3 regions of the Vibrio panuliri genome follow, and region 1 is predicted to be linked to each of the others. Evidence: predicted binding sites of a transcription regulator. Region 1 holds the regulator's gene; each other region holds the start of a gene.
The links. The regulator MetJ, encoded in region 1, represses methionine synthesis genes. The targets are predictions, from matches to a motif close to TTAGACNTNTANANGTCTAA.
Positions count from the first base shown of each region.

Region 2: a site for MetJ is predicted at 634-653, ahead of metN (methionine ABC transporter ATP-binding protein MetN). Genes of this name have one in related genera too.
Region 3: a site for MetJ is predicted at 838-857, ahead of metE (5-methyltetrahydropteroyltriglutamate--homocysteine S-methyltransferase). Genes of this name have one in related genera too.

Region 1 is NZ_AP019654.1:206,388-208,661, reverse strand. It holds gene GZK95_RS00970 (malic enzyme-like NAD(P)-binding protein) at 1-606, shown strand, start outside; gene metJ (met regulon transcriptional regulator MetJ) at 914-1,231, opposite strand; gene GZK95_RS00960 (O-succinylhomoserine (thiol)-lyase) at 1,443-2,274, shown strand, end outside.
Region 2 is NZ_AP019654.1:2,501,015-2,503,288, forward strand. It holds gene gmhB (D-glycero-beta-D-manno-heptose 1,7-bisphosphate 7-phosphatase) at 1-534, opposite strand, end outside; gene metN (methionine ABC transporter ATP-binding protein MetN) at 759-1,793, shown strand; gene GZK95_RS11395 (methionine ABC transporter permease) at 1,783-2,274, shown strand, end outside.
Region 3 is NZ_AP019654.1:1,415,222-1,417,495, forward strand. It holds gene GZK95_RS06430 (LysR substrate-binding domain-containing protein) at 1-773, opposite strand, end outside; gene metE (5-methyltetrahydropteroyltriglutamate--homocysteine S-methyltransferase) at 1,031-2,274, shown strand, end outside.

The DNA.
Region 1 (2,274 bases):
GAGAAGATCTACATGCTTGATCGTAAGGGCGTTATCCACACTCGCCGTGATGATCTTAATGAATACAAAAAGCTGTTCGCCAACAACACCGATAAACGCACCTTAGAAGATGTGATTGAAGGCGCGGACATTTTCTTAGGTGTTTCTGGCCCGAACTTGATGCCACAAGATGCTTTAAAACTGATGGCCGATAAACCGATTGTGTTTGCTTGTTCGAACCCAGATCCAGAAATCAAACCTGAACTGGCTCATCAAGTTCGCGATGATTTGATCATGGGTACTGGACGAAGTGATTATCCTAACCAAGTTAACAACGTATTGTGTTTCCCGTTTATTTTCCGTGGTGCATTAGATGTTCGCGCAAGTGAAATTAACGATGAGATGAAACTGGCCGCAGTCGAAGCGATTCGCCAATTAGCAAAAGAACCCGTACCAACCGAAGTTCTTGCCGCAGCAGGAGTGGCGCATCTAGAATTTGGTGCAGAGTACATTATTCCAAAACCGATGGATCACCGTCTTCTACCTCGCGTAGCAAAAGCCGTTGCACAAGCTGCTGTTGACTCGGGGGTGGCACGTATTGATATGCCTGAAGGGTATATGGCATAGCCATGCGGTTTAGCTAACTTTTCCATCGTTACCTTATATTGTCATTCTCAAGAGTGAGGAACGAACGAGTTGGGGGATCTCTGGCTTAATCTAGCAAAACAAGATTCCCTACTCGCGCTACGCGCTCTATGGAATGACAAATTGAGGCATGGACGCTCTACGAAATGAATAGTTGCGATTCTCAGCTCGAAAATCTTTGCTCTGAAAAACAAAAACCGCAGTTTTCAGCTGCGGTTTTTTAATGCTTTGATTTTCGCATAATCTGAACTGGTGCTTTAATTCAGATATCGCAATAAGATGCTAGCGATTACTCGTCAAATGCTTCGAACTCAATACCCATTTCCGTCATTAGCTGTTTCGCTTCGGTTGGAATATCGTCAGGTCGGTCTTTGCGCAGATCTTCATCCGTCGGCAACGGTTGGCCAGTGTATGCATGGAGAAACGCTTCACATAGCAGCTCACTGTTCGTTGCATGGCGTAGGTTGTTAATCTGACGGCGAGTTCGCTCATCAGTTAATACCTTCAATACTTTTAATGGAATTGAAACTGTAATCTTCTTTACTTGTTCGCTTTTCTTTCCATGCTCAGCATATGGGCTAATGTATTCGCCATTCCAGTCTGCCATTGCGCACCTTCATTATTGTTAGTCATAGATAATTGCCACCTATAATTTTAGCGGCTTTTAAGGCTACAAGCAAAGACATTTAGACATCTGGACTTCTTGACGTCTTATTTTTTGAGAAGTAAAGTAGAGTGAATGGATTGTGAATGTGGTGTATTGGCTAGGTATATCGCATTCAGAGTGACAAGTCACTATAGTTTGTAAGGAAACACTTATGAGTACCCGCAAGCCTGCTACTATTGCAGTTCGCACTGGCATAGAATCAGACACCCAACATCATGCTGTGGTTCCCCCCATCTACCTCTCTACCAATTATGGTTTTCCCGCTTTTGGCGATGTACCTCAATATGACTACACCCGTTCGGGTAACCCAAACCGTGGTTTACTAGAGCAAACCCTGTACGAATTAGAATCGGGGCAAGGTGCTGTCATTACCAACTGCGGAACCTCGGCATTGAACTTATGGGCAACCGCCTTTTTAGGCCCTGATGATCTTATTATTGCCCCACACGATTGCTATGGCGGCAGCTATCGCCTGTTTAATACTCGCGCTCAAAAAGGAGACTTTAAGGTTCTGTTTGTCGATCAGTCCGACCCACAAGCTCTGGCTGAAGCATTAGAGAAAAAGCCCAAATTAGTGCTAATAGAGACGCCATCGAACCCCCTCGTTAGAGTGGTAGATATTGAACAGGTCTGCCAGCAAGCACATGCTGTCGATGCACTTGTTGCGGTCGATAATACTTTTTTGACGCCCGTATACCAAAAGCCTCTAGAGCTTGGCGCTGACTTTGTTATTCACTCAACAACTAAGTTCATTAATGGTCATTCGGATGTCATTGGCGGAGTGATTGTAACCAAAACAGAACAACATGCCGACGATCTCTCATGGTGGGGAAACTGTATCGGTGCGACAGGGACACCATTTGATAGTTACATGACTCTGCGTGGCTTGCGTACCCTAAGTGCACGTATGCGCGTCCATGAAGAGAGCGCAACGCAAATCCTCGACTACCTAACAAAGCACCCAAGTGTGGGCACGATATTCC
Region 2 (2,274 bases), 940 kb from region 1:
AGGGACTTCGCGAATACTATCCAGTACCACACTCGCTAAGGATTCACCCTGTTCAGTCACTGGCTTACCAGTGCGAACTAAAATTTTTGTACCCACACCCGCAGCTTCTGCCGCCATCATATCTTCAGCTTTGTCGCCAATCATGACCGAGTTTGCCATGTCAATTTTCAAGAAATCTCGCGCTGAAATAAACATGCCAGGCTTAGGTTTACGACAATCACAATCTTCTTTGTAAGCGCCCTGTCCATGTTCAGCATGATGTGGGCAGTAGTAGATGCCGTCTAGTTCAACACCGTTATCGACAAAGTTCCAATCCATCCATTGAGTCAAGGAAAGAAAACGATCTTCGCTAAACATGCCACGGGCAATGCCAGATTGGTTGGTCACAAGTACAAGCAAATATCCCATCTGCTTTAGCTTTTTGGTCGCTTCAAAAACGCCTTCAATAAACTCGAAGTCGTGCTCATCATGGACATAGCCGTGGTCTACGTTGATAACGCCATCACGATCCAAAAAAACTGCTGGTTTCGCCAAAATTTTGTCTCTATTTACTTGTATAACTGAGGGGATTATACCCGCTTTATTGCTTTCATCACTATCTAATTACTTAATCGTTTGCTTGTAAAGATACTTTTAGACGTCTAGACGTAAAAATATCTATTGACACTAATTCAACAAACCCATAGCATCGTCTATTAAATGAGATGTAGCTCAAAATAATATACTGTTCTAAGAGTCGAGCATAAGCAGGTTTCTCAATGATTGAAATTAATCAGGTAAATAAGGTGTTCTATCAAGGCAAGAAGGAAATCAATGCCTTGAAAGATATTAACCTCCATATCTCCCAAGGGACTATTTTTGGGGTTATCGGCGCATCTGGCGCAGGTAAAAGTACCCTGATCCGCTGTGTAAACATGCTTGAAGCACCAACCAGTGGAGAAATCATCGTCGATGGCGTTGATTTGACCAAACTCACCAAATCTCAACTGAGTGCCGCTCGCCGCAACATCGGGATGATTTTCCAGCATTTTAATCTGCTGTCATCTCGCACGGTGTTTGAAAACGTTGCATTGCCGCTAGAACTCGCGAGCAAAGAGAAAGCGCACATTAACCAGAAGGTCACAGAACTACTAAAACTGGTTGGGTTGGCTGACAAGCATGAAAGTTACCCATCAAACCTGAGTGGCGGTCAAAAGCAGCGTGTCGCGATTGCTCGTGCGCTCGCCAGTGACCCTAAAGTACTATTGTGTGATGAAGCGACCAGCGCACTGGATCCCGCAACCACTCAGTCAATTCTAGAGTTATTACGCGAAATCAATCGCCAGTTGCAAATCACTATCTTGCTGATCACCCATGAGATGGATGTCGTGAAAAGCATCTGCCATGAAGTGGCGATTATCGGTGGTGGTGAGCTGGTAGAGAAAGGCACAGTGGGTGAAATTTTCGCTCACCCTAAAACTGAGCTTGCGCACGAATTTATCCGTTCGACACTGGATTTATCTATTCCTGAAGACTATCAAGTGCGTCTGCAACCAACCCGCGTTGAGGGCAGTTACCCGTTAGTCCGTCTCGAATTTACTGGAGCAACGGTAGACGCTCCGCTGATGAGCCAGATTTCGCGTACGTACAACATTGACGTCAACATCCTAAGTTCAGACCTTGATTACGCCGGTGGTGTTAAGTTTGGCATGATGGTAGCTGAACTGTTTGGTAGTGAAGAAGACGATAACAATGCAATTGCATTCCTGCGTGAGAACAACGTAAAAGTAGAGGTGCTTGGCTATGTCCTTTAATACGATTTCTGATTGGCTAAGCTTAAACGCAGACTTGCTGTTAGGCGCGACTTGGGAAACGCTATATATGGTCGCCGTTTCAGGAGTGGTTGGTTTTGCCATTGGTATTCCACTTGGCGTTATCCTCCACACAACAAAAAAAGGTGGCTTACTTGAAAATCCTCGCTTAAACAGCGTACTAGGAGCGATAGTGAACATTGGTCGCTCAGTGCCATTTTTGGTGTTGATGGTGGCAATTATTCCTGTCACTAAGTTGTTAGTCGGCACTTTTATTGGCACCACTGCAGCCATCGTGCCACTCACTATCGGTGCGATTCCTTTTGTTGCTCGACTCATTGAAGGTGCGTTATTAGAAGTACCGACTGGTTTGGTTGAAGCCGCACAAGCAATGGGTGCAACGCCACTGCAAATCATCACTAAGGTTCTGCTACCTGAAGCATTACCGACCATAGTTAACTCAGTTACCATCACACTTGTGACC
Region 3 (2,274 bases), 1.2 Mb from region 1:
ACACTGGCGATCAAACCTTGGCGTGAGAATTCACTAATAGCCCAATTAGGCAGCGCAGCAACACCTAAACCTGCGGAAACCATCTGCACCAGCATCAAAGTGTTGTCGCATTGTTTCCACTTAGCCGGTTCGACACCAGCAGGTTGAAGGAAATGCTTTATGACGTCGAGACGCTGTTTTTGCACCGGATATGAGATCAGCGTTTGATCGGCGATGTCTTGTGGTTCAACGGCTGATTTGGCAGCAAGTGGGTGGTTGATTGCGGTGATCAGGCGCATTTCAAAATCAAATAGGGGTTCAAAATGCACTTCCGAGCGAGGTTGAATATCGGAAGTAATCACTAAGTCCAGCTCTCCACTTAGTAGCGCTGGTAGCGGTTCAAATCCAAAGCCTGACGAAAAGTCGAGTGTGACGCTGGGCCAAGTAATTTGGTATTCCTTAAGTGCCGGCATCAACCATTGAAAACATGAGTGACATTCAATAGCCATATGTAGACGCCCATTGACATCTTCTTTCAAGCTTGCCAGTTCATTTTCTGCTTTGGCAAGTTTTGGCAGCACCTCGTCAGCAACGCGCAGCAAAATTTCCCCTTCAGAGGTGAACTTTACCGGTCGTGTTTTACGCAGGAACAGTTGTCCACCCAAACGAGATTCAAGATCTTTAATTTGGTGCGATAGTGCAGATTGAGTGAGATGCAGGGCTGTCGCCGTTGCGGTAAGTGATCCCGTATCTCGAAGTGAAACCAATGTGCGCAGATGTTTCAGCTCTATCATGAGTTCCTTTCAACTTTTACTTTCTTCCATGAATGTAATTAACCTACCGCCAATTACTGCAAAAGTAAACGTCTAGACGTCTAAATTCACGAGAGGCATATCATCCCCTTTGCCGATAAATCGGGTGAACATGAATTTTTCTAATATGCAACTTGAGTAATTGGACGTTGTTCATGATGCTGATTCACGAGATATTTTAGCCATCCAGACATCTTAACTGGCAACGAACATAAATTTTCAGCACAGGGACTATTAAAATGACAACAACGACGACACATATTCTTGGCTATCCACGTATTGGTGAAAAACGCGAGCTTAAATTTGCATTAGAAAAGTACTGGCGAGGCGAAATTGACCAAAAAGCACTGCAACAATTGGGCTCTGATCTGCGAGCGAAAAACTGGCAAACCCAACAAGAAGCTGGACTAGATTTTGTCTCTGTGGGTGATTTTGCATGGTACGACCATGTACTAACGACGACATTGCTGCTAGGGCATGTGCCAAAGCGCCATCGAAAGGGGTTCCCTGACCTAGATACCTTGTTCCGCGTTGGACGCGGTCAATCACAAGCTAATTGTGGTTGTGCTGGCAGTGCAGCGTCTGACATGACCAAGTGGTTCAATACTAACTATCACTATATTGTGCCTGAGTTCAGTAAAGACGACACATTTGAAGTGAGCTGGCCACAACTGTTTGAAGAGGTGAATCAAGCAGTTAAGGCTGGTCACAAGGTTAAGCCCGTTCTGCTTGGCCCGCTTAGTTACTTATATCTGGGTAAAGAAGTGGAGGAGGGATTTGATCGCTTGTCATTACTTCCGCGTTTGTTAACGGCTTATCAAGCGATTCTGGCAAAGTTAGCAAAGCAGGGTGTTGAGTGGGTTCAAATCGATGAACCAATTCTTGGGCTTGAGTTAGAAAAGCGTTGGGCAGACTCGTTCAAGCTTGCTTATCAAGTGCTTCGTAGTGATGTAAAAGTGCTACTGACTACCTACTTTGATTCTGTTGAAGATACGCTTGAGCGCATTGTTGAGCTTAACGTTGACGGCTTACATGTTGACCTCTCTGCGGCACCAGAGCAACTAGATGCGGTACTGGCTAAACTACCTAAAGACTGGGTATTGTCAGCGGGTGTGGTTAACGGACGCAATGTGTGGCGTGCGGACTTATCGAAGCAATTAGCGCTGTTAGAACCAGTTAAAGCCAAACTCGGGGATAAGTTATGGGTGGCAAGCTCTTGTTCGCTTCTACATAGCCCGGTGGACTTAGACCTAGAACCGGCATTGAGTGAAGAAGTGAGAAGTTGGTTTGCTTTTGCCAAGCAGAAAGTGACAGAGGTTGCGCTGTTGGGTAAAGCGCTTGATGGTGACCAAGCCGCTATCTTAGCTTGTGATACCTATAGTGCTCCAATTCAAGCGCGTAAGAGCGCCAGTCATGTAAACAAACCCCAAGTGCAACAGCGCCTAAGTGGGATCACTAAAGCACTGGCAGAGCGAAGTGCACC